Regions from separate parts of the Cellulosimicrobium sp. 22598 genome, predicted to be linked through region 2. Evidence: riboswitches for the same ligand, from Rfam matches in the RefSeq annotation. Region 2 holds a riboswitch; the other holds the start of a gene.
The links. A riboswitch is a leader RNA that binds a small molecule or an ion and turns the genes downstream of it on or off. The one in region 2 is predicted to bind S-adenosylmethionine.
Positions count from the first base shown of each region.

Region 1: it holds a riboswitch for S-adenosylmethionine, as region 2 does, so the genes downstream of both, ACTJIY_RS10105 (methylenetetrahydrofolate reductase) here and ACTJIY_RS12435 (LLM class flavin-dependent oxidoreductase) in region 2, are expected to answer to the same signal.

Region 1 covers NZ_JBQEMZ010000007.1:224,520-238,922, reverse strand. Annotated here, with positions in the region: gene ACTJIY_RS10115 (LuxR C-terminal-related transcriptional regulator) at 1-280, opposite strand, end outside; gene ACTJIY_RS10110 (hypothetical protein) at 611-1,354, opposite strand; SAM riboswitch class I at 1,751-1,853, shown strand; gene ACTJIY_RS10105 (methylenetetrahydrofolate reductase) at 2,038-3,033, shown strand; gene metE (5-methyltetrahydropteroyltriglutamate--homocysteine S-methyltransferase) at 3,066-5,582, shown strand; gene ACTJIY_RS10095 (hypothetical protein) at 5,640-5,891, opposite strand; gene ACTJIY_RS10090 (DUF2630 family protein) at 5,946-6,194, opposite strand; gene ACTJIY_RS10085 (VOC family protein) at 6,287-6,685, shown strand; gene atpC (ATP synthase F1 subunit epsilon) at 6,689-7,003, opposite strand; gene ACTJIY_RS10075 (FBP domain-containing protein) at 7,692-8,198, shown strand; gene ACTJIY_RS10070 (MMPL family transporter) at 8,296-10,581, opposite strand; gene ACTJIY_RS10065 (family 16 glycoside hydrolase) at 10,857-14,183, opposite strand; gene ACTJIY_RS10060 (PhzF family phenazine biosynthesis protein) at 14,354-14,403, shown strand, end outside.
Region 2 covers NZ_JBQEMZ010000010.1:79,694-94,096, forward strand. Annotated here, with positions in the region: gene ACTJIY_RS12425 (MMPL family transporter) at 1-141, opposite strand, end outside; gene ACTJIY_RS12430 (TetR/AcrR family transcriptional regulator) at 231-941, opposite strand; SAM riboswitch class IV at 1,113-1,222, shown strand; gene ACTJIY_RS12435 (LLM class flavin-dependent oxidoreductase) at 1,565-2,719, shown strand; gene ACTJIY_RS12440 (NtaA/DmoA family FMN-dependent monooxygenase) at 2,739-4,145, shown strand; gene ACTJIY_RS12445 (DUF1684 domain-containing protein) at 4,201-5,115, shown strand; gene ACTJIY_RS12450 (GNAT family N-acetyltransferase) at 5,112-5,705, shown strand; gene ACTJIY_RS12455 (amino acid ABC transporter permease) at 5,702-6,793, shown strand; gene ACTJIY_RS12460 (amino acid ABC transporter ATP-binding protein) at 6,790-7,584, shown strand; gene ACTJIY_RS12465 (ABC transporter substrate-binding protein) at 7,736-8,770, shown strand; gene ACTJIY_RS12470 (FAD-dependent oxidoreductase) at 8,778-9,959, shown strand; gene ACTJIY_RS12475 (NADPH-dependent oxidoreductase) at 9,956-10,981, shown strand; gene ACTJIY_RS12480 (LLM class flavin-dependent oxidoreductase) at 11,092-12,345, shown strand; gene ACTJIY_RS12485 (rhodanese-like domain-containing protein) at 12,441-12,848, shown strand; gene ACTJIY_RS12490 (LLM class flavin-dependent oxidoreductase) at 12,987-14,102, shown strand; gene ACTJIY_RS12495 (LLM class flavin-dependent oxidoreductase) at 14,253-14,403, shown strand, end outside.

The DNA.
Region 1 (14,403 bases), on a different contig from region 2:
CGTACCGCACCTGGTCGAGAACGCGGTCCGCGAGCTCTCCGGCACCGATGCACCGCCGCGCCGGGTCGCTCGCGGACGCCGAGAGCCAGACGATCACCTGGCCCTCGGCGAGCGCGGCCCGCGACCACCGTGCGACCGACACGGTCTTCCCGAAGCCGCGCGCGGCGCGGACCAGGACGTGACGGGTGGTGCTCGTGAGCGTGTCGTCAAGGAGCGGACGCTCGATCGCCGCAGAGGTCGTCGCCAGACGCGGGAGCAGACCGCGAAGCGCCGCTTCCACCTCGGCCCGTCCCGCGCCGCCCGCCTCTTCCCGACCGGTCAGCACCTGCTGCCACCCGCTGATCGAGGGTGAACCCTGCTCTCGCTGTCGTCCGCCGTCTCTCGCCTCCGCCACCGCTCCATACCTCTGACAGACGTCGGTCGGCCGGAGTCACGACGGGTGATCCGTCATGCGCCCGGCACAAGGACGCAGGGCGACACGGTTACCGCGCGCCCTACGTCTGCCCCGATACAACCTCACGGACCGGCGAAGTCAGGAGGTACGGAGGGTGATCCTGAGGGTGACCACAGGACGGAGCGACGGCCCGACCTCACGGGAACCGGCTCCCGCTCAGCCCTCGCGGAGGCGCACGAGGCGGCGCCCGGCAACGAGCAGGACACCGGCCAGGAGCAGCGCACCGGACGCCGCCGCGACCGGCACCGTCTCAAGCCCCGTCGCCGCCAGCTCTCCCTTCTCCGCGGGCTGCGCCGCACCAGGTATGGCGTCCGTGGTCGGCTCGGCCACGACCATGTCGACGGGCTGCGACGGCACGACAGGCTCCGCCGGATCGCTCGGGTCCGCCGGGTGCGTGGGCTCGGCCGGACCTGTCGGTTCGGCCGGGTCTGTCGGCTCGGCCGGGTCTGTCGGCTCGGCCGGGTCTGACGGCTCGACCGGATCCGACGGCTCAACCGGGTCTGACGGCTCAACCGGGTCCGACGGCACGCTCGAGCAGACGGGATCCTGGCCGCCTTCACCGAAGTGCTCGTCGTAGTGGGCGACCTGGACCCACGTGATGCAGTAGTCGTCCGAGTGGACGAGCGCCGACCACGGGAGGAAGCTCGAGCCGACGAACCGGCCCGACGGCTGGTCGTTGAGCGTCTCGAAGTGGATGCCGACCGACCGCTCGGCGCCCTCGACCGTGTAGCGGACGTTCACGTGGCCACCGTCCGGGAACGCGTCACCCGCGGGGAGATAGAGCCCTTCCGGGGCCACGCGGTAGGGCGTGGGCGAGTCGGACCCGCCAGCGAGCGCGGGTGCCGCGGACAGGCTGAGGATGAGGGCAGCGCCGAGCATTGCCCCCGATGCGATACGCATGGGACTGTGAGGTCCTTCCTTGAGAGGGAGAGATCTGCCCGGTTCGTACTCCGCCAAGAGGGGCCGGGCAGATCGCATGTCAGAGCGGGTCGACCACGCCTTTCGACGGTAGACCTGAACGACCGTCCAGTTGAGCGCTCCTGAGAGCCACGGCGCGCATCGTCGCAGGCGAGAGCATGCTTGCCGGCCCCACCCGTGATACCACTCACAGCATCCTTCACCCGCGGTCACCCCCGGGGTCACCCCGTTGCGATCGCACTCACACCGTGTTCTCGCCGTCCAGGGACGCGGACACCGGCCCACGTCCCCGAACGTCTCGGCACCCCCGGGCAACGCCATCCCGTCTCACGTGACGGGCACCCTCGACCGTATGCCGGATGGCCCGTAGGATCGTGGCAACCATCCAGAGCGGTCGAGAGTCCTGGCTCGACGACACCGCAGCAACCCGCCGACGGAAGCCTCCCGAGGACAAAGGTGCTAACGCCAGGGTCGATGGAGTGACGCATGACCTCAGAGGCATCCTTCGCGCACCGTCCGGGCACGTGCCCGACGGCGGTCGCGCCCTTCCGTGTCCCGGCGCCGCGTGCCGTGGCGCGCCCCGGCGAGGCGACGTCGTGAGCGTCGCGGACGCCGTCGGGCAGGCGCACGGCGGGGCGGCACGTCCCACGGTCTCGTTCGAGCTCATGCCCCCGCGGCGCCCGGACGCGGCGCCCAAGTTCTGGGAGACGGCACGCCGTCTCGTCGCGACGCACCCCGACTTCGTGTCCGTGACGTACGGCGCGGCGGGCACCGACCGCGCGACGGCTCGCCACGTCGTCGGCCGCCTGCTCCAGGGCACGCCCGTGCTGCCGATCGCGCACCTCACGTGCGTCGGGGCGTCGCGCGAGGACGTCGAGGAGGTCATCTCCGACTTCCTCGACGAGGGCGTGCGGAGCTTCCTCGCGCTGCGGGGCGACCCGCCGCGCGACCAGCCGGACTGGCAGCCCGCGCCCGACGGCGTCCGGTCGTCGACCGAGCTCGTCGCGCTCCTGCGCGAGGTCGAGGCGTCGCGGTGCGCGGCCGACCCGGCCGCGGCCCTGCGCGGCGCGGCCCGGCCGCTGACGATCGCCGTCGCGACGTTCAGCGACGGCAACCCCGCCGCCGGCACGACGCGCACCCAGGAGGTGCGCCGCCTGTTCCAGAAGCAGCAGGCCGGCGCGAGCTTCGCGATCACGCAGCTCTTCTACGACGCGTCGTCGTACACCGACTTCGTCGCCGAGGCCCGCGCGGCCGGCGTGACGATCCCCATCCTCGCCGGGCTGCTGCCCACGACGGAGCCCGCACGGCTCCGCCGCGTCGAGGAGCTCACGGGCGTGCGCGCGCCCCAGCACCTGCTGGACGCGCTCGACGCCCTGCCCGACCCGGAGGCGCAGCACGCCTACGGGATCGCGTACTCGGTCGACCTCGCGCAGCGCGTCCTCGACGCGGGCGCGCCCGGTCTGCACGTGTACACGTTCAACAAGCACCGCGCCGCTCTTGACCTGCTCGAGGGTGTCCACCTCGGCGGCGGGTCGCGCGGGACCGGGGGCAGCGCCAGCGCTGCCGCCGCCCCGCTCGTCCCGGACCTGGCCAGCGGGCCGTGGGTCACCGGCACCTCCCTGCCCCCGACGAGCGCCGCCACGCACGGCACGCCCGTCTGACCGGTCCTCCGGACCAGCAAGAGGTTTCGATCATGGCCACTTCCGTACCCTCCCCTACCCAGATCCAGGCCGGATTCCCCGCCGGCACCGTGCTCGGCTACCCCCGCATCGGGCGCCGCCGCGAGCTCAAGAAGGCCGTCGAGGCCTTCTGGGCCGGCAAGACGTCGGCCGACGAGCTCGAGGCCACGGCCCGCGAGCTGCGCCTCGCGACCGTGCGCCGGCTCGTCGAGCTCGGCCTCGGCGCCGACGACGCGTCCGTCCCCGGGTCGTTCTCCTACTACGACCAGGTGCTCGACGTCGCCGCCTCGCTCGGGGCGATCCCGTCGCGGTTCGCGTCGCTCCTCGGCACCGGGCCCGACGACGCGGGCCGCCTCGACCTCGCGGGCTACTTCACCGTCGCGCGCGGCCAGGGCGACGACGCCCCGCTCGAGATGACCAAGTGGTTCGACACGAACTACCACTACCTCGTGCCCGAGATCGGCCCGGACACCCCGATCCGGTTCGTGGACGACCGCATCGTGCGCGAGTTCGTCGAGGCCAAGGAGGCGGGCGTCGTCACGCGACCCGTCGTCGTCGGGCCGGTGACGTTCCTCGCGCTGTCCAAGGCCGCCGACGACGCTGCGTCGTCGGCCGCAGGCTTCCGCCCGCTCGACCGCCTCGACGACGTCGTCGCCGCCTACGCCGACCTGCTGCGCGCGCTCGCCGCCGCCGGCGCGCCGTGGGTCCAGCTCGACGAGCCGATCCTCGTCACCGACTCGGTCGACGTGCCGTTCACGGAGCTCGCGGCAGCGGTGGAGTCGGCCTACCGCACCCTCGCGACGGACCTCCGCCCTGTGCCGAACCCGGGGTCGCTCCCCACGGAGTCCTCCGGCTCGGGAGAGATCACGGGCTCGGCGCAGGGGGCGCGGCCCGCGATCCTCGTCGCCGCGCCGTTCGGGGGGCTGCAGGCCGGTGCCGAGGACGACGGCGGCGACGCGCGGGACGGGCTCGCGCTCCTCGCGGGCACCGACGTGGAGGCGATCGCGATCGACCTCGTCAAGGGCGCCGTCCCGACGGCGGCCGACGGCGGCGTCCCCGGCCTCGCCGGGAAGACGCTCGTCGCGGGCGTGATCGACGGGCACAACGTGTGGCGCGCGGACCTCGCGGCGAAGCTCGACGTCGTCGACGCGCTCCAGACGCTGGGTGCCGGTGCGGTCGCCGTCGGGACGTCGACGTCGCTGCTGCACGTGCCGCACGACGTGGAGGACGAGGTGTTCGCCGAGCCGGGGACGGCGTCGGGCACGACGCTCGACCCGCGCCTGCGCGACTGGCTCGCGTTCGCGGACCAGAAGGTCGGCGAGGTCGCGACGCTCGCCCGCACGCTCACGGAGGGTCGCGACGCCGTCGCGACGGAGATCGAGGCGTCCCGCGCGGCGGTGGCGTCGCGCGCGGAGGCGAGCGGCGTCGTCGTGCCCGCGGTGCGCGAGCGCGCCGCCGCGCTGACCGACGCGGACTTCGCGCGCGGCGACTACGCCGAGCGCGCGGCCGCGCAGCAGGAGCGTCTGAACCTGCCGCCGCTGCCGACGACCACGATCGGCTCGTTCCCGCAGACGCCGGAGATCCGCCGCGCCCGCGCGCTGTGGACGAAGGGCGAGCTCTCGGACGCGGACTACACGGCCGCGATGCGCGAGGAGATCGCGCGCGTCGTCGCGCTCCAGGAGGAGCTGGGCCTCGACGTCCTCGTGCACGGCGAGCCCGAGCGCAACGACATGGTGCAGTACTTCGCGGAGCACCTCGACGGGTTCGCCGTCACGGCGAACGGCTGGGTCCAGTCGTACGGCTCGCGCTGCGTCCGCCCGCCGATCCTGTGGGGCGACGTCACGCGGCCTGCGCCGATCACGGTCGAGTGGTCCGCGTACACGGCGTCGCTCACCGAGAAGCCGGTCAAGGGCATGCTCACCGGGCCGGTGACGATCCTCGCGTGGTCGTTCGTGCGCGACGACCAGCCGCTCGGCGACACCGCGAACCAGGTGGGCCTCGCGCTGCGCGACGAGATCGCGGACCTGGAGGCCGCCGGCATCGGGATCGTCCAGGTCGACGAGCCCGCGCTGCGCGAGCTCCTGCCGCTGCGCAAGGCCGACCAGCCCGCGTACCTCGACTGGTCGGTCGGCTCGTTCCGGCTCGCGACGTCGGGCGTGGAGGCGGCGACGCAGATCCACACGCACCTGTGCTACTCGGAGTTCGGCGAGGTCATCGGCGCGATCGACGGCCTCGACGCGGACGTGACGTCGGTCGAGGCGGCGCGCTCCCGCATGGAGATCGTGCCGGAGCTGCGCGACGCCGGGTACGCGCGCGGCATCGGGCCGGGCGTCTACGACATCCACAGCCCGCGCGTGCCCTCCGCCGAGGAGGTCACCGAGCTGCTGGAGCTCGCCGTGAAGTCGATCGACCCGACGGTCGTGTGGGTCAACCCGGACTGCGGCCTCAAGACGCGTCGCTACGAGGAGACCGTGCCGTCGCTCGAGCACCTGGTCGCCGCGGCGAAGGCGGTCCGCGCCACGCTCGGCTGATCCCCGCACACGCCGGAGGCCGGGTCCCGTCGAGACCCGGCCTCCGCGTCGTGTCGGTCAGCGCTCGGTCGTGCCCGTCCCCGCCATCGGGAGGGCGAACGCGAGCGTCGCGGCGAGGAGCCCGCCGACGAAGAGCCACACGCCGCCGTCGACGCCGGACATGCCCGACCCCATGAGGACCAGGCCCCCGACGAACAGCGCGAACGAGACGACGAACCGCGCCAGCGCGCCCGCGTGCCCGGGGATGTCGCGGCCTTCCGTCCCGGTGGGGAGGGGGCTGTCGGCCGCCTGCTCGCTGGTCGTGGTCATGGCGTTCTCCTTCTGAGGTCGGTGCGTGGGCCCGGGCGTCGTCGTCGGCGACGATCAGTCCAGGTAGTTCTCCACCGTACCGGGGTCGCGCACGGTGGCCGCATCCGGGTCGCTCCCGAACTCGCGGGCCGCGTCGCGCTGGCGCAGCAGGTCCCAGCACTGGTCGAGCTCGACCTCGATCGCACGCAGTCGCTCGTGCTCCTGCCCGCCGGTGATCTCGCCGTGCGCGAGCTGCTCGCGGAGCTCGCGCTCCTGCGCGACGAGGTCGCTGATCGTCCTGCGGATGCCGCCGTCGGTCGCCATGCGGTCCACGGTATGCCCGACGGCGCACGCGCGCCCGTGAGGGCGGGCGCCGGGCGGGCGCGGTGTCGGCGGCACGGCCTAGGCTCGCCGCCATGACGACGACGATCGGCCGCACGGTCCTGCTCTGCCACGACCTCGACGCGAGCGCCGCGTTCTGGGCGGACGGGTTCGGGTTCGGCACGCTGTTCCGCGGCGAGACCGACGGGTTCCCGCTGCTGCACGTCGGGCCCGGCCGCGTCGACGAGCCCGGGCTGTGGCTCGTCCCGCTCCCCGACGGCGGCACGCCCCTCGTGCGCCACGGGCTGCCGAACCTCGTCCTCTACGTCGACGACCTCGACGCGACCCTCGCGCGGCTCGCCGCCGTGGGGATCGAGCCGTTCGTCGGGCCGGACTCCGACGCCGAGTCCGGGGACCGGTTCGCGCACGTCCACGACCCGGACGGGCACCGGATCGTCGTCGTGCAGCTCGGTCCGGCGGCCGACCCCGCGTAGGGGCTACCGGGCCTGCACCCACGTCGCGTCGTCGGCGAGGATCGTCACCTCGTCGTCGTCGACCACGAGGAAGCCGCCGCCGATGCGCAGCTCCGCCGTCGGACGGTCCGGGGTCCGCAGCCGCACGCGCCCCGCCGCGAGGGTCGCCGCGACGGGCTGGTGCCGCGCGAGGATCCCCAGCGTGCCCGACACCGACGGCACCGTGACGCTGCGCGCCGGGCCCGACCAGAACACCCCGGACGGCACCACCACCTCGACGGACACCAGGCGCTCCCCCACGGGTACGGCGGTCTCGGACGGTGACGGCGCGACGGGCACGGAGGATCCTCCTCGACGACGGGTGGCGGAGCCTCCGAGTCTCGCGCCCGCGAGCGTCCCGCCGCGTCGTCTTTCGTCCCTCTCCGGGCGCCGGAGGTCACCGGTCGCGACATCGCCGAACCCGGGGTTCCTCCCCACGCGGAGCGCATCCTGGGGAGGAACCCCGGGTTCGGCGACGACCGGTCTCGCCGTGCGAGGGGGAATCACGTTGACGACGGCGGTGTGCGAGGCGCACCATCGAGGGTGACGGTTGCCGAGGGCAGCCGTTCGTCGTGCCGGTCGGGCACGGCCACGGTTCAGGTCGCGCCGGACGGGCGCACCGCACGGGACGAGGAGACGCGGATGCACAGCACCGCAGGCTGCGAGGTGGCCATGGCGGCCTGCTCGGGCACCCTCCCCTCCCGCACCGTCACCCGCTGAGACCACCCTCCGGACGCCGACAAGGCGCCCCGCCCCGTTGGGTGCTGGGTATTCGTCGTCACGACGCGTTCCTGACGACACCTCCCCCGCACCGAGCAGGTCTTGGCGACGGCGGTAGCGGGCATGCCGTCCTCCCCGCCTTCCCCGCCTCGGACGAGCGCCGTCGTCGTGCGGCCACCGCGACCCCGCGTCGCGGTGAGCCGGCCGCCTGCGCCGCCGCACGCCGTCGGGCAGGGTGGGTCCGTACCGACACGGAAGCCCTGAACCCATGAACCCCCTGACCGAGAAGCAGATCCGCGCGTCGTTCGTCAACGCCTCGAAGCGCGAGGCCGCGCAGGCGACCCTCCCCGAGCTCGACTCGCTCGACTGGGACCGCCTCGACTACCTCGGGTGGCGCGACCGCAAGGCGCCGCTGCTCGCGTACGCCGTCGTCGAGGTCGACGGCGAGCCGCGCGGCGTCCTGCTGCGCTCCACCGACGCCAAGACGGGCGGCATGCGCAAGCGCGCCGTCTGCGCGTGGTGCGAGGACGTCGTCGTCACGGACGACGTGAGCCTCTACGTCGCGCGGCGCGCCGGCGCCGCCGGGCGCCGCGGCAACACCGTCGGCACCCTCATCTGCACCCACTTCCTGTGCTCGCAGAACGTGCGCCGCACACCGACCCGCACCGAGATCGGCGACGACGAGTCGATGCGCGAGCTGTTCGTCGAGCTCCGCGTCGACGGCCTCCGCGAGCGCTCCGCCCGCTTCGTCGCCGAGGTCATGCGCGACGCCTGACGCACCACGGCTCTCCCTCGGCCCACCAGACCTCTACCTCGGCAGACCAAGGCTCTACCTCGGCAGACCAGGGCTCTACCTGGGGCCTACCAGGGCTCTACCTCGGCGGCGCGGAGGGTGAGCCGGACGCCGAGGGCGAGGGCGGAGCGGGGGTGTGACGGGTCGTGGTGGGTCTGGCGGGAGCCGCGAGGGACGAGCGGCGGATGGAAGACCCGTCGCGCCCCCGCGGAGCCCTCGCCCGGACTGAACCCTCGGAACCGTCCCGCCACGACGGCCACCAGTTCCATCGCCCGAGAAGCGTCATGGTCGCCGGGAGGAGGAGGCCGCGCACGACGGTCACGTCGAGGAGCACGGCGACGGCCATGCCGACGCCGACCTCCTTCATCGCGACGAGCTCGCCCGCCGCGAAACCGAGGAACACGATGCCGATGGCGACGGCGGCCGTCGTGACGACCGGGCCGGTCGCGGTGATGCCGCGGAGCACGGCCCGGTCGTTCGCGGCGCGCAGGTCCTCCCCGGGCGTGCGGGCGCGCCACTCCTCGGCCGTGCGCGCGAGGAGGAACACCTCGTAGTCGGTGGACAGGCCGAACACGAGCATGCCGATGAGCAGGGGCGTCGTGACGTCGAGCGCGCCCCACGGCTCGAACCCGAGCAGCGAGGCCCCGACGCCGTGCTGGAACACCGAGACGAGGACGCCGAGCGTCGCGGCGAGCGTGAGCAGGTTCATCACGAGCGCCTTGAGCGGCACGACGAGCGAGCCGGTGAGCAGGAAGAGGAGCACGAACGTCGCGAGCACGACGACGCCCGCGGCGAGCGGGAGGCGCTGCGCGAGGTGCTCCTGGGTGTCGACGACCTCGGCGGCCGGACCGGCGACGTGCACGTCGAGGTCGCCCGTGTCGATCGCGCGGATCGCGCGCAGCAGGTCCTGGGCCTCGGCGGCGGTCGCGTCGCCGCCCTCGCCGACGTCGGGCGTGACGTCGACGACGAGGACCTCGGACGGGTAGTCGGTGTCCTGCATCGCGTCCTCGACGCCCGGCAGGGCCGCGACGCGGTCGAGGTAGGCGGAGGCGGCCTCGTCGCCGCGGGGCGCCTCGACGAGCACGGTGATCGGGGTGACGCCGAGGTCGGCGAAGCGCGACGTCGACGCGTCGGCGGCGAGGCGCGCCTCGGCGTCGGCGGGCAGGGAGTGGACCTCGGAGCTGCCGAGCGTCATCGAGCCGAGCGGCGCGGCGAGCGCGAGGAGGAGGGCGGTCGCGCCGAGCGTGACGAGCACGGCGTGCCGCTGGGCGGTGCGCGCGAGGCGCCCGAGCGTCCCGGCCCCGCCGCGACCGGTCCACGGGTGGGACCAGGTGCGGGCTCCCGGGGCGGGGATGGCGCGGTGCCAGGTCGCGACGAGCGCGGGCACGAGCGTCAGCCCGGCGGCGGTCGCGACGAGCACCACCACGGCGCCGCCGACGGCCATGCCGGAGAGCAGCGAGTCGCCGAGCAGGAGCAGGCCGGTCAGGGCGATCGCGACGGCCAGCCCGGACGCGAGGACGGCGCGCCCGGCGGTGGCGAGCGTGCGCCCGACGAGCTCGTCGAGCGGGAGGCCCGGGTGCTCGGCGCGCTCCTCGCGGAAGCGCGCCAGGACGAGCAAGGAGTAGTCGACCGTGAGCCCGAGGCCGAGCAGCGTCACGACGTTGACCGCGAACTCGTTGACGGGCACGATCCCCAGCAGGCCGCTGAGCACGAGCAGCGCGACCGCGATGGCGGCGAGCGCGGACAGCAGCGGCACCAGGCCCGCGCGCAGGCCGCCGAGGACGACGACGAGCACGACCAGGAGGACGGCGATCGCCACGCCCTCGCCCACGGCGGCGTCGGTGATCGCCTGGTCGACGAACGCCTCCTCGGCGAGCAGCGCCCCGCCGACGAGGACCTCGGGGGTGTCGACGGTGTGGAGCGCGTCGGCGACCTGGTGCGCGAGGGCGAGGGCGTCGTCGTCGGACAGCGCGGGGTCGAGCTCGACGATCACGAGCGAGCCCTGGCCGTCGTCGGCGATGAGGCCGCCACCGGTGTACGCGTCGAACAGCTCGACGACGCCCGGCATCGCCCGGATGCCGTGCATCACCTCGCTCGCCTGGGCGATCAGCTCCGTGGAGAAGTAGTCGCGCCCGGACAGGACGGCGACGACGGTCTCGCCCTCGGGCTGGAGCTCGTCGAGACGCTCGGCCGCGAGGGCGGAGGGGCTCCCGGGCGGGGCGGGATCGACGTCGGTGGTCTTGTCGAAGACGGCGCCGCCGAGCACCGCGCCGAGGACGAGGAGGACCGCCCAGACCCCGAGGACGACGCCACGGCGACGCGCGGCGAACCGTCCGGTCCGGTGCAGGAGGCGTCCGAGCGCCATGGGCAGTCCTCCTCGTCGAGGGACGTCGTGCGGAGAGAGCCGGTCGGGTGCAGGAGCTCGTGCGGGTCCTGCGCGGACCGTGAGGTGAGGTCAGCACCCTACGCGAGGGTGGGAGCGCCGTCGGACCACGCTCCGCCCGTGCGAGGGGTGCGCCTCGGGACCACCGGGGTGGAGAAGGGGGGTGAGACGGGACGGGCGGGGACGGCTCGTGCTGCCGCCCCCGCCCGGTCCGTCCCGGGGCGGACGGCTCACGCCGCCCGCCCCGGGGTCTCAGCTCAGCCGCAGGTCGCGGCCTCGTAGGCGACGTCCGCCTGGAACGTCAGGTCGCCGCCCGTCGCGGACACCTGGGCGGTGCCCGCCTCGACCGAGGTCGAGCGCGTCGCGAACGACTGGTACGCGGAGGCACCCGGCTGGACGCCGGTCACCGTCTTCGTCCCGAACGGCGTCGTCAGCGTGATGTCCGCCGGCACCGTGTCGTCGTTCGTGGCACGGACCGCGACGTAGACCTTGCCCGCCATGCAGCGGGTCTGGACCGTCGTCGAGATCGCGAGCTCCTCGACCGGCTCGTCGGTCAGCTCCTTGAACCGGATGTTCCGGTAGTTGACCATCTCGCCGCTGCCGTGGTTCTGGATGCCGACGAAGCTGTTCACCAGACGCGCCGGGTCGGTGCTCGTGAAGTCGTTGACGAGCACGTCGTTGAGGTAGATGCGGATGCGGTCTCCCTCGACCCGGATGTCGTACGCGTTCCACTGCCCGACCGGCTTGAGGGCCGCGTCCCGGGCCGCCTCGTCGGCACCCTGGAACGTGTAGACCGCGCCGGTGGTGCGGTCGGGGGCGTCCGTCGCGTCGATCTGGATCTCGTAGCCCTTGTTGACGGCGACCCACGGGTCGTCGCCCGGGTTCGGGAACCCGACGAACACGCCGCCGTTGTCGTCCTTGGTGAGCTTCCAGTCGAGCTTCAGGCTGTAGTTCTCACCGAGCTCCTGCGCCGTGTACCAGAGCAGGCCCATGCCACCCGCACCGCGGATCGAGCAGTCGTCCTGGCGGCCGAAGCCACCCGGACCTGCCATGCGCCAGCCCTCCTGCAGGCTCGCGAGGGTGCCGTCGAAGAGGGCCGTGTAGCCGTCCTCGACCTCACCCGGCGAGCAGATGTCCGGGTTCTCGCCGATCGAGAGCACGTCGATGTTGATGTTGCCCTCGTCGCCGGTCTCGTAGGCGAGCGTGATGGTGTTGACTCCAGCCTGGAGCTCGAGGTTGCGCGTCAGCACACCCCAGTCCTTCCAGCTCCCCGTCGTGGGGAAGTTCCACTGACCGAGGTCCTGGCCGTTCACGTGCAGCGAGACGTTCTTCGCGCGCAGCGTCGTGTACGGGTGGATGCCGTTGGCGTAGCGCACGTTGACCGGGTAGGTGCCCGCCTCGGGGACGGTCACGGAGAACGTGCGGCCGGCGCCGACGCTCGTCATGCCCGCGGCGAAGCCGGAGCCCGAGTAGTTGCTGTGGTCCGAGCCGATGCTCGAGCTGCCGAGCGGCTGCGCGAGCTCCGCCTCGTACCAGCCGCGGTCGGCCGGGGCGACGTAGCCGGGGAGCGAGTTGAGCGTGTACCAGGCCTCGGTGCTGAGGAGCTCGGCGCCGTCGGCGGACGCGAACGGACGCGGCGACCGGATGTAGACGACGTGGCCGGGCTTGAGGCCGTCGATCTTCAGCGTGACGGTCGTGCGGTCCTCGGACACCGTGGCGTCGGTGACGAAGAGCGGCTCCTCGTCGACCTTCGGGCCGCCGTACTGCTGCGTCGGCACGTAGCGCCACTGCTTGACCTGGTAGGCGTCGGCGAGCTTCTCGACGACCTCGTCGGAGACCGGGTCGGTGTACTCGATCTCGAAGCCGCCCTCGACCACGCGCATCTCCTTCATGTCGAAGGAGTCCTCGTTGACGGGGACGAGCTTCTGGAGGCCGTACCGGAGCTTGCCGGACTCGCCCCAGTTGCCGCCCTCACCGGTGCCGCCGGCGTAGAGCGCGCCGTCGGGGCCGTAGATGACACGGTTCACGCCGACCTCGAGGCCCGCGGTGTGGCGGAAGACCGCACCCTGGAACTCGCCGTCGACCTTCTCGAGGAACGCGCGCTGGATGCCGCCGTAGGTGACGTCGCCGATGAGCATCTGGCCGGCGAACTCGCCGTCCTGGACGAGGATCGGGTTGCCCGGGGAGTTCGCGATCTCGTTCTGCGGGAGCCACACGGCCGGCGGGGAGACGGGGTTCGCGTCGAACGGCCCGGCCGGGTTCGTGTAGTGGTTGTAGAACTTGCCCGGCTGGATGTGGATGAGCTTGTTCGCCGGCAGCCAGGCACCCTGGTTGTCCGTCCCGAAGATCGCACCCTCGGGGCCGAAGCCGATGCCGTTGGGCGTGCGGAGGCCGCCCGCGACGTACGTGACCTCGCCGGTCTCGCGGTCGATCTTGATCGACGTGCCGCGGTTGGCCGCCGGCTGCGGGTTGGTCGTCGCGCCGCCGTTGTTGATGGCCACGGAGAGGTTGACGTAGAAGTAGTCCTCGTCGTGGATCAGGCCGAACGCGAACTCGTGGAAGTTGCCGCCGTCGGGCCACTCCGCGATCTTCGTGTGCTGGTCGTAGAAGCCGTCCCCGTCGGGGTCGGTGAGCTGCGTGAGCTGGTAGCGCTCCGAGACGAAGATCGAGTCCTCGACGACCTCGATGCCCATCGGGTTGAGCAGCTCGTCAGCGACCAGGGTCGCCGTGACGTCCTCGGGGCCGTCCGCCGTGGTGACGCCGTCGAGGAAGTAGACCTCGCCGGACACCGGGTCGGGGCGCCAGCCGCCGGAGCTGACCTCGCCCGTCGTCACGACGGCGAGCTTCTCGTCCGGCGTGAACGCCAGGCCCGAGACCTTGGGCTCGAAGCCCTCGGGGCGCAGGTCGACGAGGTCGTAGTTCGGGTTGACGGCGTCCAGGCGCAGGCCGTCGCCGGCCGTGTCGGTCGCACCCTCGCAGTACTTGTAGCCGGGCGCGGTCACGCGCACGACGCCCGCCTCGGTGCTGAGCGCCGACGTCGGGATGACCTCGAACGTCGAGCTGCCCGGCGTCTTCCACGCGAGCGTGAGGCGCTGCTTGTCGCTGCCCTCGTAGTAGTCGACCCGGAGGTCGTGCACGCCCGCCGTGAGGGTCGCGCTGCCCTCGACGGAGGTCGAGTCGTTCGGGCCGTCGTTCTCGAGGACGAGCTGGCCGTCGATGTAGACGAGGGCGCCGTCGTCGTTGGTGACCTTGAACTGGTACTGACCGTCCGCGGGGACGGTCAGGTTCGCGCTCACCTGCGAGATGAAGTTGTCCTCGGCGCCGAACTGCTCGGCGGTCGACCAGTCGATGGTCGGCATGAGCTTGTCGACGTTGGGGGTCTGGCCGGACTTCAGGGTGCAGACGGCCCCGGGGTTCTGCGCGAGCTGGAAGGTCCGCAGCGTGACGCCGGGCTCCTGCTCGGGAAGGTCGGCCGCGGCGGGGACGGCCCAGCCCGCGACGACCACGGCGCCGAGGGTCAGGGCGGCCGCGCCGCGTCGGTACCTGATCCGGCGGGACACCGGCAGGCTGGTGCGTTCGAGCATCGTTGCTCCCTCATACTCGGTCGGACTTCGAGTCCACGGAGCGTAACCCCTGCCCGGCTCCGTCGATGACAACGCTGGACAGGCTAGCCCTCGTTCTATCGATGTGTCTACAACTTCCGACTTGCAGTCGACAAAAGTGCCCTGGCCTGCTCGGACGTACGCTCGGAGGCATGAGCGCACGCCACGGCGACATCGCCGACAGCACCGCGTCCCGGCCGTT
Region 2 (14,403 bases):
GATGGAGAAGCTGCTCGCGAGCGAGCCGCCGAACGCGACGAACGCCGCCCCGGCGAGCACGAGCACCGCGAGCCATGCGGCGAGGACGGTCCGCGCGCGGCGCGCGCTGGCACGCCCGAGGCGGTAGAGGAGTTCAGCCATGAGGGTCCTTCGGTGGGGAGTCCGGGGTGGTCCGGTGGGCGGTGCGGCGTGCGGTCCGGTGGCGGTCGGGGAGGTGAGGGCGGGAGGCGTCAGGCGGGGAGCTCCCAGCCTGAGCGCATGCGCGCGACGAGACGGTCGAGGAGGTCCGCCCACACGCGGCGCGAGGCGTCGTCGTCGGCGGCGCCGGTCGCGGCCCACCAGCGGCGCTGGATCACCAGGACCCCGGCCATGAGCGCGCCGACGAGCATCTCGATCTCGAGCGGGTCGACGGCGGGGTGCCGCCGCGTGGTCTCGGCGACCAGGCGCTCGGCGAGGTGGGTGAACGTGCGCACGACCATCGTCGTGACGCGGGGGGTGGGCTCGGTCGCGGTGCCGCCGAGGGCACGCGTGAGGTAGGCCATCGGGCCGACGAGGTCGGTGCCGCGGAGCGCGGCGGTGAGGTCGTCGAGCGGGGTCGTGCGGTCGGTGCCGGGGTCCGCGGCGCTCGCCCCGAGCGCGTCGACCACGGTGCCCAGCACGTCCTCGCACACCTCGACCACCACGTCGTCGAGCGACGCGAAGTGGTTGAAGATCGTGCGGCGCGCGACGTCGGCGCGTGCGGCCAGGTCGTCGACCGTGAACCGGGCGCCCCCGTTCTCCTCCATGAGCGACGCGGCGGCATCGACGATCGCGCGGCGGTGCCGCGCACGCAGCGCGGCGCGGCGATCGGTCGCGGGGCCGGTCGCGGGGCCGGTCGCGGGGTCGGTCGCCAGGTCGGGCGCGGGCACGCCCGACGGCTCGGTCGCGGAGGGGAGGGGCACGTCATGACACTAAGTGCATCGATGCACTCGGTGCAAACAGCGTCGTGGGCGCTCAAAGTTGACCGATCGAGTCCAGTATGTGGGAAGGTCTCCTCGGTGCGTTGACACCCCGCGGTGGCCGCTCGTAAGTTCCCGCGCAACCGAGGTCGACGTACCCCGGTCACAGGACATGGTCATGAGCTCCGACGCCAAGCCCCGGCTCGTCGGACGGCAACCCTCCCGCGCGGTGGGGTGCCCCGGGTGAGGACCAGGTCCCGCGTCGCGCGGACCACGCGCGGCGCGGGGCAACGACGCGGAGCCCGGCGACGGGCACGAAGGAGACGGACGATGGATCGGCGAATGTCGAGCACCGCGGTGAGCACCGCGCACGTGTCGACGTGCCCCTGTCCGTTCGCGGGCGCCCCCGGCGCCCCCGCCCTCGGGGCCACGGGTCCCGCGCGCGTCGCCTGTTGTCGCTGACGACGACCCGTCTCTGACACCCCGCGCCACCCGCGCGCGGTCCGGGTCTCTCCCGGCTTCCCCAGCCCGTCCTGCCGCCGCGCGGCCGGACCGCCCTGCCCACCCTCCGGCACCCCGCCGCGCCCTGAGCGCGCCGTCGGCTCAACTGAGAACGGATCCTCGCGATGTCCGACCCCCGCCCCGCCCGCACCCTCCACCTCGGCGTCGACCTCACCGACGCCGGCGCGCACCCCGCCGCCTGGCGGACCGTGGGCTCCCAGGCCCAGCGACTCTTCGACGCCAAGCGCCTCGTCGAGCTCGTGGCCACGGCCCAGCGCGGCCTGCTCGACCTCGTCACGCTCGACGACGCGTTCACGCTCCAGCCGAGCCGCAACGGGTCCGTGCGGGGCCGCCTCGACGCCGCGCTCGTCGCGTCCCGGCTCGCGCCCCGCAGCGCGGGTATCGGCCTCGTCCCGACCGTCACCACCACGCACACCGAGCCGTTCCACGTGTCCAAGGCGATCGCGACGATCGACCACGTGAGCTCCGGGCGCGCGGGGTGGCAGGTCGGGTGGTCCACGACCCCGGCCGAGGCCGCGGCCTTCGGGCGCAAGGGCGCCCAGGACGAGCCCGACGCCGTGGCCGAGGCGGACGAGGCGGTCGAGGTCGTCACGCGGCTCTGGGACTCGTGGGAGGACGACGCCGAGATCCGCGACGTCGCGACGGGCCGGTTCGTGGACCGCGAGAAGCTGCACTACGTCGACCACGAGGGCATCCGGTTCGCCGTCAAGGGGCCGTCGATCACGCCGCGCCCGCCGCAGGGCCAGCCGCCCGTCGTCGTCCGGGCGGACACGCCTGCGTCGCTCGACCTCGCGGCCCGCCGGGCCGACGTCGTCCGGGTCCGCGCCGCGACCCGCGACGAGGCCGTCGCGCTCCGGTCGCAGGTGCGCGACGCGGCCGCGGACGCCGGGCGCGACCCCGACGCGCTGCGGGTCCTCGTCGACGCCTACGTCGTCGTCGGCGACACGCGCGCGAGCGCGCAGGCCCGCCTCGACCTGCTCGAGGACCTCGAGGGCGTCTCGTGGGACACCGACTCGCTCACGCACGTCGGCACGGCGCGCGACCTCGCCGTCACGGTCGAGGAGTGGGTGCACGCCGGTGCCGCCGACGGCTTCCTGCTGCGGCCGTCGTCGCTGAGCACGGACCTCGACGCGATCGTCGACGGCGTGGTGCCGCTGCTCCAGGGCGCGGGCCTGTTCCGCACCGCCTACCCCGGGACGACGCTGCGCGACACGCTCGGCCTCCCGCTCCCCGCCAACCGCTACGCGGTGATCGCCTGACCCCGGACGGACCGACGACATGAGCACGCGCCCCCGCAAGCAGATCCACCTCGGCGCCCACTTCCCGGGCGTCAACAACACCACCGTCTGGAGCGACCCCCGCTCGCGCAGCCAGATCGACTTCGCCTCGTTCGAGCACCTCGCCCGCCGCGCCGAGGACGCCAAGCTCGACTTCTTCTTCCTCGCCGAGGGCCTGCGCCTGCGCGAGCACAAGGGCCGCATCCACGACCTCGACGTCGTGGGTCGCCCCGACACGCTGCCCGTGCTCGCCGCGCTCGCGGCGGTCACGGACCGCCTCGGCCTCGCGGGCACGATCAACACGACGTTCAACGAGCCGTGGGAGCTCGCGAAGCAGTTCGCGACGCTCGACCTGCTCTCCGAGGGCCGCGCGGCCTGGAACCTCGTGACGAGCCCCGACGCCTTCACGGGCGCCAACTTCCGCCGCGGCGGGTACCTGCCCTACCCCGAGCGCTACGCCCGGGCGGCCGAGGTCGTCGAGGTCGCGCGCGCCCTGTGGGACTCGTGGGACGACGACGCCGTGCTGGCCGACCGGATCGCGGGCGAGTTCCTGCGCCCCGGGTCGGTGCGGCCGGTCGCGCACCACGGGACGTACGCGGACGTCGTCGGGCTGTTCGAGACGCCGCGCGGACCGCAGGGGCACCCCGTCCTGTTCCAGGCCGGCGACTCCGCCGACGGGCGCGACTTCGCCGCCGCGACCGCCGACGTCGTGTTCTCCGCGCACTCGACGTTCGACGCCGGGCGCGCGTTCTACGAGGACGTCAAGGGACGGCTCGCGGCCCACGGGCGCGAGCGCGACTCCCTGAAGATCCTGCCCGCGACCGTCGTCGTGCTGGGCGACACGCCCGCCGAGGCCGAGGAGCGCGCTCGCGAGATCCGGCTCCAGCAGGTCTCCGGGCCGACGGCCATCGCGTTCCTCGAGCAGGTCTGGGGCCGCGACCTCGAGGCGTACGACCCCGAGGGACCGCTGCCCGACGTCGAGCCCGACACGGAGAACCTGTCGATCACGCGGGGCCGCGTGCGGCACGCGAAGGACCCGGCGGCGGTCGCCGCGGCGTGGCGCGAGCAGGCCGAGGCGAACGGCTGGTCGATCCGCGAGCTCGTCATCCAGGTGACGTCGCGCGGCGGCTTCGTCGGCACGCCGCAGCAGGTCGCGGACGACATCGACCGCCACGTCCAGGAGGACGCGTCCGATGGTTTCATCCTCGTCCCGCACCTCACGCCGGGCGGGCTCGACGACGTGTTCGACCAGGTCGTCCCGCTGCTCCAGGAGCGCGGCTCGTTCCGCACCGAGTACGAGGGCACGACCCTGCGCGAGCACCTCGGCCTCGCGCGGCCCGGCACCGCGCCGCGCGCCGCCGACCCCGAGCCCTCGGCGGCCTCCGCCGAGCTCGTCGGCCGACCGTAGCCGTCCCGCACGCACCCGCACCGCAGACCTGCACCGTACCGACCTCGGAGGACCCATGAGCCAGAGCACGCTGACCGCCACGGGCACCGTGGCCGACGACCCCGCCGCCCCCGGGACGGCCGACGAGGCGCACGACGCCGCCGCGTGGGCGGCATGGCACGCCGAGCGCGAGGAGGGGCTCCGGCCGCCGCACGGCTGGCTGAGCCTCGTCGCGTACCACTGGCTCCCGGCCGAGCCCGCCGCGCTGCCCGGCGTGCCCGGGCTCTGGTGGGCCGACGCCGACGGCGCGCACCACCGCGCGGACGAGGGCGGCGCCGTCCGGGCGACGACGGGCGACTCCGTCGGGACCGTGGTCGTCACGGAGGGTGGGTCCTCGGTCGCGGGCACGTTCCTGCCGGACGGCCGGGACGCGGGCGACCCGGCGGACGGGGGCGAGACGCGCGAGGTCGCGGTGGAGGTCGTGCGCCGCACGGGCCGGTACGCCGTCCGGCTGCGCGACCCGCTCGCTCCGGCCCGGACGGGGTTCGACGGCGTCCCGACGTTCGCCTACGACCCCGCCTGGGTCGTGGACGCGGCGGTGCGCTGGTACGACGCGCCGCGGCCCGTCGTCGTCGGCGCCGCGCGCCCCGGGCTGGTGCACCACGTGAGCACGGTCGGCGAGGTCGACCTCGTGGTCGAGCGTGACGGGGTCTCCCACCGCGCGACGCTCGTCCTCACGGGCAAGGCCGGCGGCGCGGTGACGCTGCTGTTCAGCGACGAGGCCCTGCACCTCGACGAGGCCGTCGCGCCCTGGCGCGTGCTGTGGGTGGACGCCGACGTGGCGCCCGGCGCCGAGGGGCGCGTGCGCCTCGACCTCAACCGGGCGATCAACCTCCCGTACGCGTTCAGCGACTTCGGGACCTGCCCGGCGCCGGTCGAGGGCAACCACGTGCCGTTCGCCGTCACCGCGGGCGAGAGGGCACCCCGGTGACCGCGGTCGCCGCGCGCCCCACCGGGCGGGGAACGCGCGAGGTCCGGTCCGTCGCGATGCACGACCCGCTCGTCCGTCCCCTCCTCGACGAGCTGTCCCACGAGTACTGGACCCGCTACCAGCGCGTGCTCACCGCGGACGAGCTCCGCGCCGAGATGGAGCACTACCCCGCGCAGGACTTCGCGGCGCCGCACGGCGAGCTCGTGCTGGTGCTGGAGGACGGCGAGCCGGTCGCGGGCGGCGCGTTCCGCCGTCGGACCGAGCCGGAGCTCGGCGACCCGGCACGCCTCGCCCGGCCGTCCGCGCGGCGCAGCGACGGGACGCCCGCCGTGCGGACCGCCGAGCTCAAGCGGATCTGGACGCACTCGGCGCACCGGCGCCAAGGCCTGGCGCGCGTCGTGCTGGCGGAGCTCGAGCGCCGCGCCGTCGAGCGCGGGTACCGGCGCCTCTACCTGACGACCGGTCCGCGGCAGCCCGAGGCCGCCGGCCTGTACCTCGCGACGGGCTACACGCCCCTGTTCGACACCGGGACCGATCCCGAGGAGATCGGCCCGCTCGCCTTCGAGAAGTGGTTGGAGGTCGCGTCATGAGCACCGTGTCGCTCCCGCAGGACGAGTCCCGGCACCTCGCGCCGCCGTCGGGCCGGCACCCTGCCGACCGGAGCGGCGGTGTCGAGGACGCGCTGCCGCTCGAGAGCCTGCGCATCGTCCCCGCGCGGCACCCGGGCCGCTGGGCCGCGACGGCCGGCGTCGCGGTGCTGCTCGCCATGGTCGTCAGCTCGCTCGTGACGAACGACCGCTGGGAGTGGGACGTCGTCGCGCAGTACCTCACGTGGCCGTCGATCCTCGAGGGCGCGTGGGCGACGATCCGCCTGACGCTCGTCGCGTCGGTCGTCGGGTTCGCGCTCGGCACGGTCCTCGCGCTCATGCGCCTCTCGCGCTCGCCGCTCCTCCAGTCGGTGTCGTGGACGTACACGTGGGTGTTCCGGTCGGTGCCGCTGCTGCTGCAGCTCCTGCTCTGGTACAACCTCGCGTACCTCTACCCGTACCTCAGCGTCGGCATCCCCTTCGGGCCCGAGTTCCTGTACTTCGACACGCTGTCCGTGATCGACAAGTTCTGGGCCGCGATCCTCGGGCTCGGGCTCTCGCAGGCCGCGTACTCGGCGGAGATCGTGCGGGCCGGGATCCTCTCGGTCGACCAGGGGCAGCAGGAGGCCGCCGCGTCGCTCGGCATCCCCAAGCGGCGCCAGGTGAGCCGCATCATCCTGCCGCAGGCGATGCGCTCCATCATCCCGACGGCCGTCAACGAGGTGATCGGGCTCCTCAAGGGCACGTCGATCGTCTACGTGCTGGCGTACGGCGAGCTGTTCTACATCGTCAGCGTCATCTACGGCCGCAACGGCCGCGTCGTGCCGCTGCTCATCGTCGCGTCGATCTGGTACCTCGTGCTCACCACGCTCATCACCGTCGTGCAGTACTACGTCGAGCGGCACTACGCGAAGGGCGCGGTGCGCACGCTGCCCCCGACGCCGCTGCAGAAGGCGCGCTGGACCGTCCTAGTCTGGGCGTCGCGGCTCTCCGGCCGGCCCGTGCCCGACTCCGTCCCGCCCGCGTACGCGGCCCGCGCCCGCGTGGGCGTGCTGACGCGCACCGCGCGCACGGCGGGAGGTGCGGCATGAGCGCCGTCGTCGCGACCACCGACGTCGCGACCGCCGGGCTCGTCGAGATCCACGGCGTCCACAAGAGCTTCGGCACGCTCGAGGTCCTGCGCGACGTGTCGCTCACCGTGCCGCCCGGGTCGGTGACGGTCGTGCTCGGCCCGTCCGGCTCCGGGAAGTCGACGCTGCTGCGCGCGATCAACCATCTGGAGAAGGTCGACAAGGGGTTCATCTCGCTCGACGGCGAGCTCATCGGGTACCGCCGCAAGGGCAACACCCTGCGCGAGCTCAAGGAGCGCGAGATCCTCGGCCAGCGCACCCAGATCGGGTTCGTCTTCCAGAGCTTCAACCTGTTCCCGCACCTCACCGCGCTCGAGAACGTCGTCGAGGCGCCGGTCTCGGCGCAGCGTCGCCGCCGCGAGGACGTCGAGCCGGAGGCCCGCGCGCTGCTCGAGCGCGTCGGGCTCGCCGACAAGGCCGACGCGCGGCCGCGCCAGCTCTCCGGCGGGCAGCAGCAGCGCGTCGCCATCGCCCGCGCGCTCGCGCTGCGGCCCAAGGTGCTGCTGTTCGACGAGCCGACCTCGGCGCTCGACCCCGAGCTCGTGGGGGAGGTGCTCGAGGTCATCAAGGACGTCGCGAGCACCGGCACGACGCTCGTCGTCGTCACGCACGAGATCGGCTTCGCCCGCGAGGTCGCCGACACCGTCGTGTTCATGGACGACGGCGTCGTCGTGGAGCAGGGCACGCCCGCCGAGGTGCTCGACCACCCGCGCCACGACCGCACCCGGGCCTTCCTCCAGAAGGTCCTCTGACCCGGGGCGAGCCGGGGTCCTCGACCCGCAGCCGCCCCGCGTACCGCGCCCACCACCGCTTCCCGACGTCGTCACCCGCGACCGGCCGCCCGGCCGTCCCGCACCGCACTCCCGCGTCACCCCGACGCACCACCCGAGAGGTAGGACACCCGTGACCGCAACGACCACCCGCGCCCGCGCCCCCCGCGCGCTCGCCGCCCTCGCCGTCGTGCCCCTGCTGGCGCTCGCGGCCTGCTCCGGGGTGAGCACCGAGGCCCCGGCCGCCGCGGACGAGGGCGCGGCCTCCTCCGACGGCACGACGGAGAGCACGACGTCCGTCTCGGACGCCCTCGACGTGAGCACGAGCCCGGACCAGGACCGCATCCGCACCACCGAGTCGGCCGAGGCCGTCGCGCTCCTCCCGGACGCCTGGAAGGACAAGGACGAGCTCGTCGTCGCGATCTCCGCGGGCGCGGCGCCGCCGCTCGGCTTCCTCGCCGACGACGACGAGACGCCCATCGGCAACGAGACCGACATCGCGCAGCTCGTCGCCGACGCGCTCGGCAAGGACCTGCGCCTGGAGGTCAAGGCATGGGCCGACTGGCCGCTCGCGCTCGGCTCGGGCGACGTCGACGCCGTGATCTCCAACGTCACGGTGACCGAGGAGCGCAAGGAGACCATCGACTTCTCCACGTACCGCAACGACGAGCTCGGCTGGCTCGTGGGCGCCGACTCCGACATCACGTCGATCACGAAGCGCGAGGACATCGCGGGCAAGGTCGTCGCCGTCGGCTCCGGGACGAACCAGGAGAAGATCGTGCTCGAGTGGGACCGCCTCAACCAGGAGGACGGCCTCGAGCCCATCCAGGGCCCCGAGTACTACGAGCAGTTCTCCGACGTCCTGCTCGCGCTCCAGTCCGGGCGCATCGAGACGTACGTCGGGCCCAACGCGTCGCTCGCGTACCAGGCGGCGATCTCCCCGCAGGACTTCAGGGTCGTCGGCACGCTCAACGGCGGCTGGCCCGACACCGCGCAGATCGCCGTCGCCACGAAGAAGGGCAACGAGGTGGCCCCGGCCATCACCGCCGCGATCAACCACGCCATCGAGGACGGCACGTACCTCCAGGTGCTGCAGCGGTGGGGCCTGGAGTCCGAGGCCGTCGAGGAGTCGCAGACCAACCCGCCCGGCCTCCCGAAGACGGAGTGACCCGCGCATGACCACCAGCACCCAGCACGTCGACCACCTCGTGGTCGGGGGCGGCGTCATGGGCTCGGCCGCCGCGTGGCAGCTCGCCCGGCGCGGGCGCGACGTCCTGCTGCTCGAGCGCTTCGCCCCCGGGCACGCGCACGGTGCCTCCCACGGGACGTCGCGCATCTACCGCACGACGTACGCCGAGCCCGAGTACCTCGACCTCGCGCAGGAGGCGCTCCGCCTGTGGCGCGAGGTCGAGGACGAGACCGGGACCGAGCTGCTCACGGTCACGGGCGGCGTCAGCCACGGGCGGCGCGACGGCGCGGCCGAGCGCCGCGCGGACGCGATCGGTGCGGCGTTCGCGGCCCGCGGGATCGAGCACGAGTGGCTCGACCCCGCGGCCGCGGCCGAGCGCTGGCCGGGGCTGCGGTTCGAGGGCCGGGTGCTGCACGAGGTCGCGACGGCCGGGCGGCTCCACGCCGACCGCGCCGTCGCGGCCCTCCAGGGCGCGGCCGCCGCGAGCGGCGCCGACGTCCGCCACGAGACCGCCGTCCGGCACGTCGAGCGCGTCCCGGAGGGCGTGCGCGTCGTCACCGACGGCGGCGACGTCGTCGCGCGGGTCGTCGTCGTGACCGTCGGGGCGTGGAGCGCCGGCCTCCTCGGCGGTCCCGCCGGCGGGCTGCTGGGGCAGGAGCTCCCGCTCGTCGTGACCCAGGAGCAGCCCGCGCACTTCGCGCTCGCCCCGGGCGCGTCCCCGCAGGGGTGGCCGGCGTTCACGCACGACGTCGGTCCCGGCACCGCGTGGCCGAGCGGCGTCTACGGGCTCGCGACCCCGGGCGAGGGCGTCAAGGTCGGCTTCCACGGGGTCGGGCCCGTCGTCGACCCCGACCGGCGCTCCTACCGGCCCGAGCCGGGTCAGCTCGCCGCGCTGCGCGACTACGTCCGCACGTGGCTGCCCGGCCTCGACCCCGACGCCTACGTCCCCGTGAGCTGCACCTACACGACGACGCCGGACCACGACTTCGTGCTCGACCGGCGCGGTCCGGTCGTCGTCGGCGCCGGGTTCTCCGGCCACGGCTTCAAGTTCGCCCCGGCGGTCGGCCGCGTGCTCGCCGACCTCGCCACCCGTCCCGACGACGCGCTCGCGGCCGAGCGGTTCGCGCTCGCCCGCCTCTCCGCACTCCCCGAGAGGACCGCCTCATGACGTCCACACCCGTCACCGTCCCGGCCGTCGTGCGTGCGGCGCGCGGCGACCGCCGCGACGGCGGCCCGCGCGACCTGGAGAGCGACCTGACCGACGTGCCCACCGGTGCCCGGCCCGACGCCGTCGTGCCCGACGGTGCGGTGCTCGACGGCGCGCGCGCCGCGGTCGGGGCGCGCTACGGCGTCGCGCCGGACGTCGCGGACGTCGCGGCGCCCGGTGCCGCCGTCGGGCTGGCACGCCGTGCCGCGGCCGGCCGGGCGCGCGACGCGGGCCGCCCCGCGGACGTGCTCGGCACCGTGCTCGGGCACCGCAGCGTGCGTCGCTACCGCACCGATCCGCTCGCCGACCACGTCGTCCCGACGCTCGTCGCCGCCGCGCAGTCCGCACCGACGTCGTCGAACCTCCAGCTCTGGAGCGTCGTCGCCGTCACCGACGCCGCGCGCAAGGACCGGCTCGCGGCGCTCGCGGGCGACCAGGAGCACGTCCGCACGGCGCCGCTGCTGCTCGTCTGGCTCGCCGACGTCGCCCGGGCGCGCGCCCTCGGCGAGCGCGAGGGCGTCCGGCTCGAGGCGACCGACTACCTCGAGACGACGATCGTGGCGTTCCTCGACGCCGCGCTCGCCGCGCAGAACGCGGTCGTCGCCGCCGAGTCGCTCGGGCTCGGCACCGTGTACATCGGCGCGCTGCGCAACCACCCGGCCCAGGTCGCGGCCGAGCTCGGCCTGCCCGAGGGCGTCGTCGCGGTCGTGGGGCTCGTCGTCGGGCACCCCGACCCTGCGGGCGGCGAGCGCGTCAAGCCCCGGCTGCCGCAGGCGGCGGTGCTGCACCCCGAGCGCTACCACGGCGACCAGGCGGAGCACGTCGCGGCGTACGAGCAGCGCATCGCGCCCTTCTACCGCGAGGAGGGGCTCGACGGCGGCTGGCGCGACCGCGTCGTCGACCGCCTGCGCGTCCCCGGCGCGCTGCGCGGGCGCGCCCACCTGCGACCCACGCTCGCTGCGCTCGGGTTCCCGTCCAAGTAGGAGCCCCGGTCCCGTCCCGCCGCCGGGAGCAGTCGGGACCCACCGCTCCACCGGCCGCTGCGCCGCCACCGGCCGCCGCACCACGACCAGTCGCACCACCGAAGGAAGCCATGTCCTCCCACCCGCACCCGACCGCCACCCCCGGCGGTCCGCGACCGGCGTCCGGCCGCGTCCCGCTGTCCGTCCTCGACCTCGCGATCGTTCCCGAGGGGGCGACGGGCCAGGACGCGGTGCGCCGCGCCGTCGGGCTCGCGCGCGACCTCGACCGGCTCGGCTACCACCGCGTCTGGTACGCCGAGCACCACCTGTCGCCCGGTGTCGGCTCCGCGTCGCCCGCCGTGCTCGCCGCGGCCGTCGCGGCCCGGACCGAGCGCATCCGCGTCGGCAGCGGCGCGGTGCTGCTGAGCACGACGAGCCCGCTCGTCGCCGCCGAGCAGTTCGGGACGATCGCCGCGCTGCACCCGGGCCGGGTCGACCTCGGGCTGGGCCGGGCCTTCACCCCGCCGAAGGACGCGACGGGTTCGCAGGGCAGCACGCAGGGCACGGACGGCCCGCTGCGCGCCGCGCGGTCCGGCGCGACCGGGCCGCGCGTCGTCGAGGGGCTCTACGTCCCCGGCGCGCCGCCGTCGAACCTCAACGACTCCGTGCTGCGCGAGCGGATCCTCGCGCAGAAGCGGATCGTCGGGGCGTCGCGCACGCCCGTCAGCTTCCGCGACGAGCTGGACCTCGTGCTCGGCCTGCGTGCCGGGACGTACCGCGACGAGCACGGGACGCCGTACGCGAGCCCGCCCGTCGAGGGTGCCGACTGGGACCTGTGGGTCCTCGCGTCGAGCCCCGGCGAGAGCGCGCGCGTCGCGGGCGAGCTCGGGCTGCCGATCGCCGCGAACTACCACGTGGCGCCGTCGGCGACGATCGACACCGTCGCCGCCTACCGCGCGGCGTTCCGGCCGGGCGTGCTCGACGAGCCGTACGTCGTCGTGTCCGCCGACGTGCTCGTCGCCGACACGATCGAGCGCGCCCGGGAGCTCGCGACACCGTTCGCGGACTGGGTGCTCTCCATCCGCCGCGGCGCCGACGGCGCGATCGCGTACCCCGAGCCGGGTACGTCGCCCGCGTGGGAGGACCGCCCGGAGGCCGAGCGCGCGCTCGTCGCGGACCGCGTCGACACGCGCATCGTCGGCGACCCGGAGACGGTCGTGCAGCGGCTCGACACGCTGCGCCGCGCGACGGGTGCCGACGAGCTGCTCGTCACCACCGCGACCCACGACGCCGACGACGCCCGTCGCTCGTTCGAGCTGCTCGCCGAGCACTGGTTCGCGGGAAGCCCCGCCCCCGCCACACCCGCACTCGTCACCACCCCCTAACGCGAGATCGACCCGCGCGTCGCCAGATCGACCTCCTGAGGGTCGATCTCGGACGTGCGGGTCGATCTCGCGACGATCCCTCGAAGGAGAAACCCATGACGACCACCCCACCCCTCCAGGCCGCGACCGACGCCGCGGCCAAGGTCGCCGACGGCGCGCTGCTCATCGACGTGCGCTCCGCCGGCGGCCGCGCCGCGCACGGCGAGATCCCCGGCGCCACGCTCGCCGACCGCCACGACCTCGACGCCCTGTTCGGTCCCGCCGAGAACCCGGCGATCTCGCTCGACACGCCCGTCGTCGTCGTGTGCGGGTCGCCGAACGGCTCCGGACCCGTCGCCGAGGCGCTCGCCGAGCGCGGGTACACGAACGTCTCGCACGTCGACGGCGGCTTCCCGGCCTGGAAGGACGCCGGCCTCCCGGCGTCGGAGCCGGTCGAGGCGTCGCCCGCGACGTCTCCGGAGTCGACGGCGTCCCCGGACCCGACGGCGCCCGCCCGGTCCTGAGCGGCCGACCGGGCCGCACCACGTCCGCCCGGTCCTGAGCGGCCGACCGGACCGCACCACGTCCGCCCGGCTCGCGCAGCACCGGCACCGCGAACCCGCACCCGCGCACCATCCACGACGACACCCACGGAGATCCTCATGCCCGTCGAGTTCCTCGGCATCGCCACGACCAACGACGCGTCGGAGACCACCGAGCGCACGACCGTCGCGTTCGACCCTGCCTACCTCGAGCGCCTCGTGCGTGCGCACGAGGACAACGGCTGGACGCGCGTCCTCTTCGCGTACGGCTCCTCCGGCCCGGAGCCCGCCGCGCTCGCCGCCTACACCGCCGCTCGCCTGCAGTCGATCGAGCTGCTGCTCGCGCACCGGCCCAACGTGTCCTACCCGACGTACGCCGCCAAGACGTTCGCGACGCTCGACCAGCTCTCCGGCGGGCGGCTCTCCGTCCACTTCATCACCGGCGGCAACGACCACGAGCAGGGCCGCGAGGGCGACACGCTGACCAAGGACGAGCGGTACGCGCGCACCCACGAGTACATCCAGATCGTCAAGCAGGCCTGGTCGAGCGCCGAGCCGTTCGACCACCACGGGCCGTTCTACGACTTCGACGACTTCGTGCTCGACGCCAAGCCGTTCGAGGGCCGCACCCCGACCATCTCGTTCGGCGGGTCGTCGGACGCCGCGTTCCGCGTCGGCGCGGCCGAGGCCGACATCTACGCCGTCTGGGGCGAGCCGCTCGACCGCACGGCCGAGCAGATCGCGCGCGTGCACGCCGAGGCCGCCGCCGCAGGCCGGGCCACCCCGCCGCGCATCCACGCCGCGTTCCGGCCGATCGTCGCGCCGACCGAGGAGCTCGCCTGGGAGAAGGCGCACCGCATCCTCGACCGGATCGAGGCGCGCAAGGCCGCCGCGGGGGGACAGCTCAGCCGTCGGCACCCGATCGACAAGCCCGAGAACGCGGGTTCCCAGCGCCTGCTCGAGATCGCCGCCCAGGGCGAGCGCTTCGACACCGCCCTGTGGACCGCGACCGCGAAGGCCACCGGCGGCGCCGGCAACTCCAACGCGCTCGTCGGCACGCCCGAGCAGGTCGCGGAGGCGCTCCTCGCGTACTACGACCTCGGCGTCCGCGTCATCTCCGCCCGCGGCTACGACCTGCTCGACGACGCGATCGACTTCGGCCGCTACGTCATCCCGATCGTCCGCGAGGAGGTCGCGAAGCGCGACGCCGAGGCCGCGGAGGCCGCCGCGGCCTGACGGTCCGCGACCGAGATCGGCAGAGAAGGACGAGGTCGGCAGCCCCGGCCGAGATCGGCGTGTGCACGTGCCGACCTCGACCGGCGCTGCCGATCTCGCTGGCGGGCCCGCCCGGCCCGACCACGGACGACGACAGCAAGGAGCAGGACCGTGCGGTTCCAGGTACTCGACATCGTGTTCAACCCGCCCCACCCCGTGACCGGGGAGGCGGTCGCGCCGTCCGACCGGTTGAACCGGGTGGTGGAGACGGCGGTGCTGGCGGAGGAGCTCGGCTTCGACTCGTTCGCGGTGGGGGAGCGGC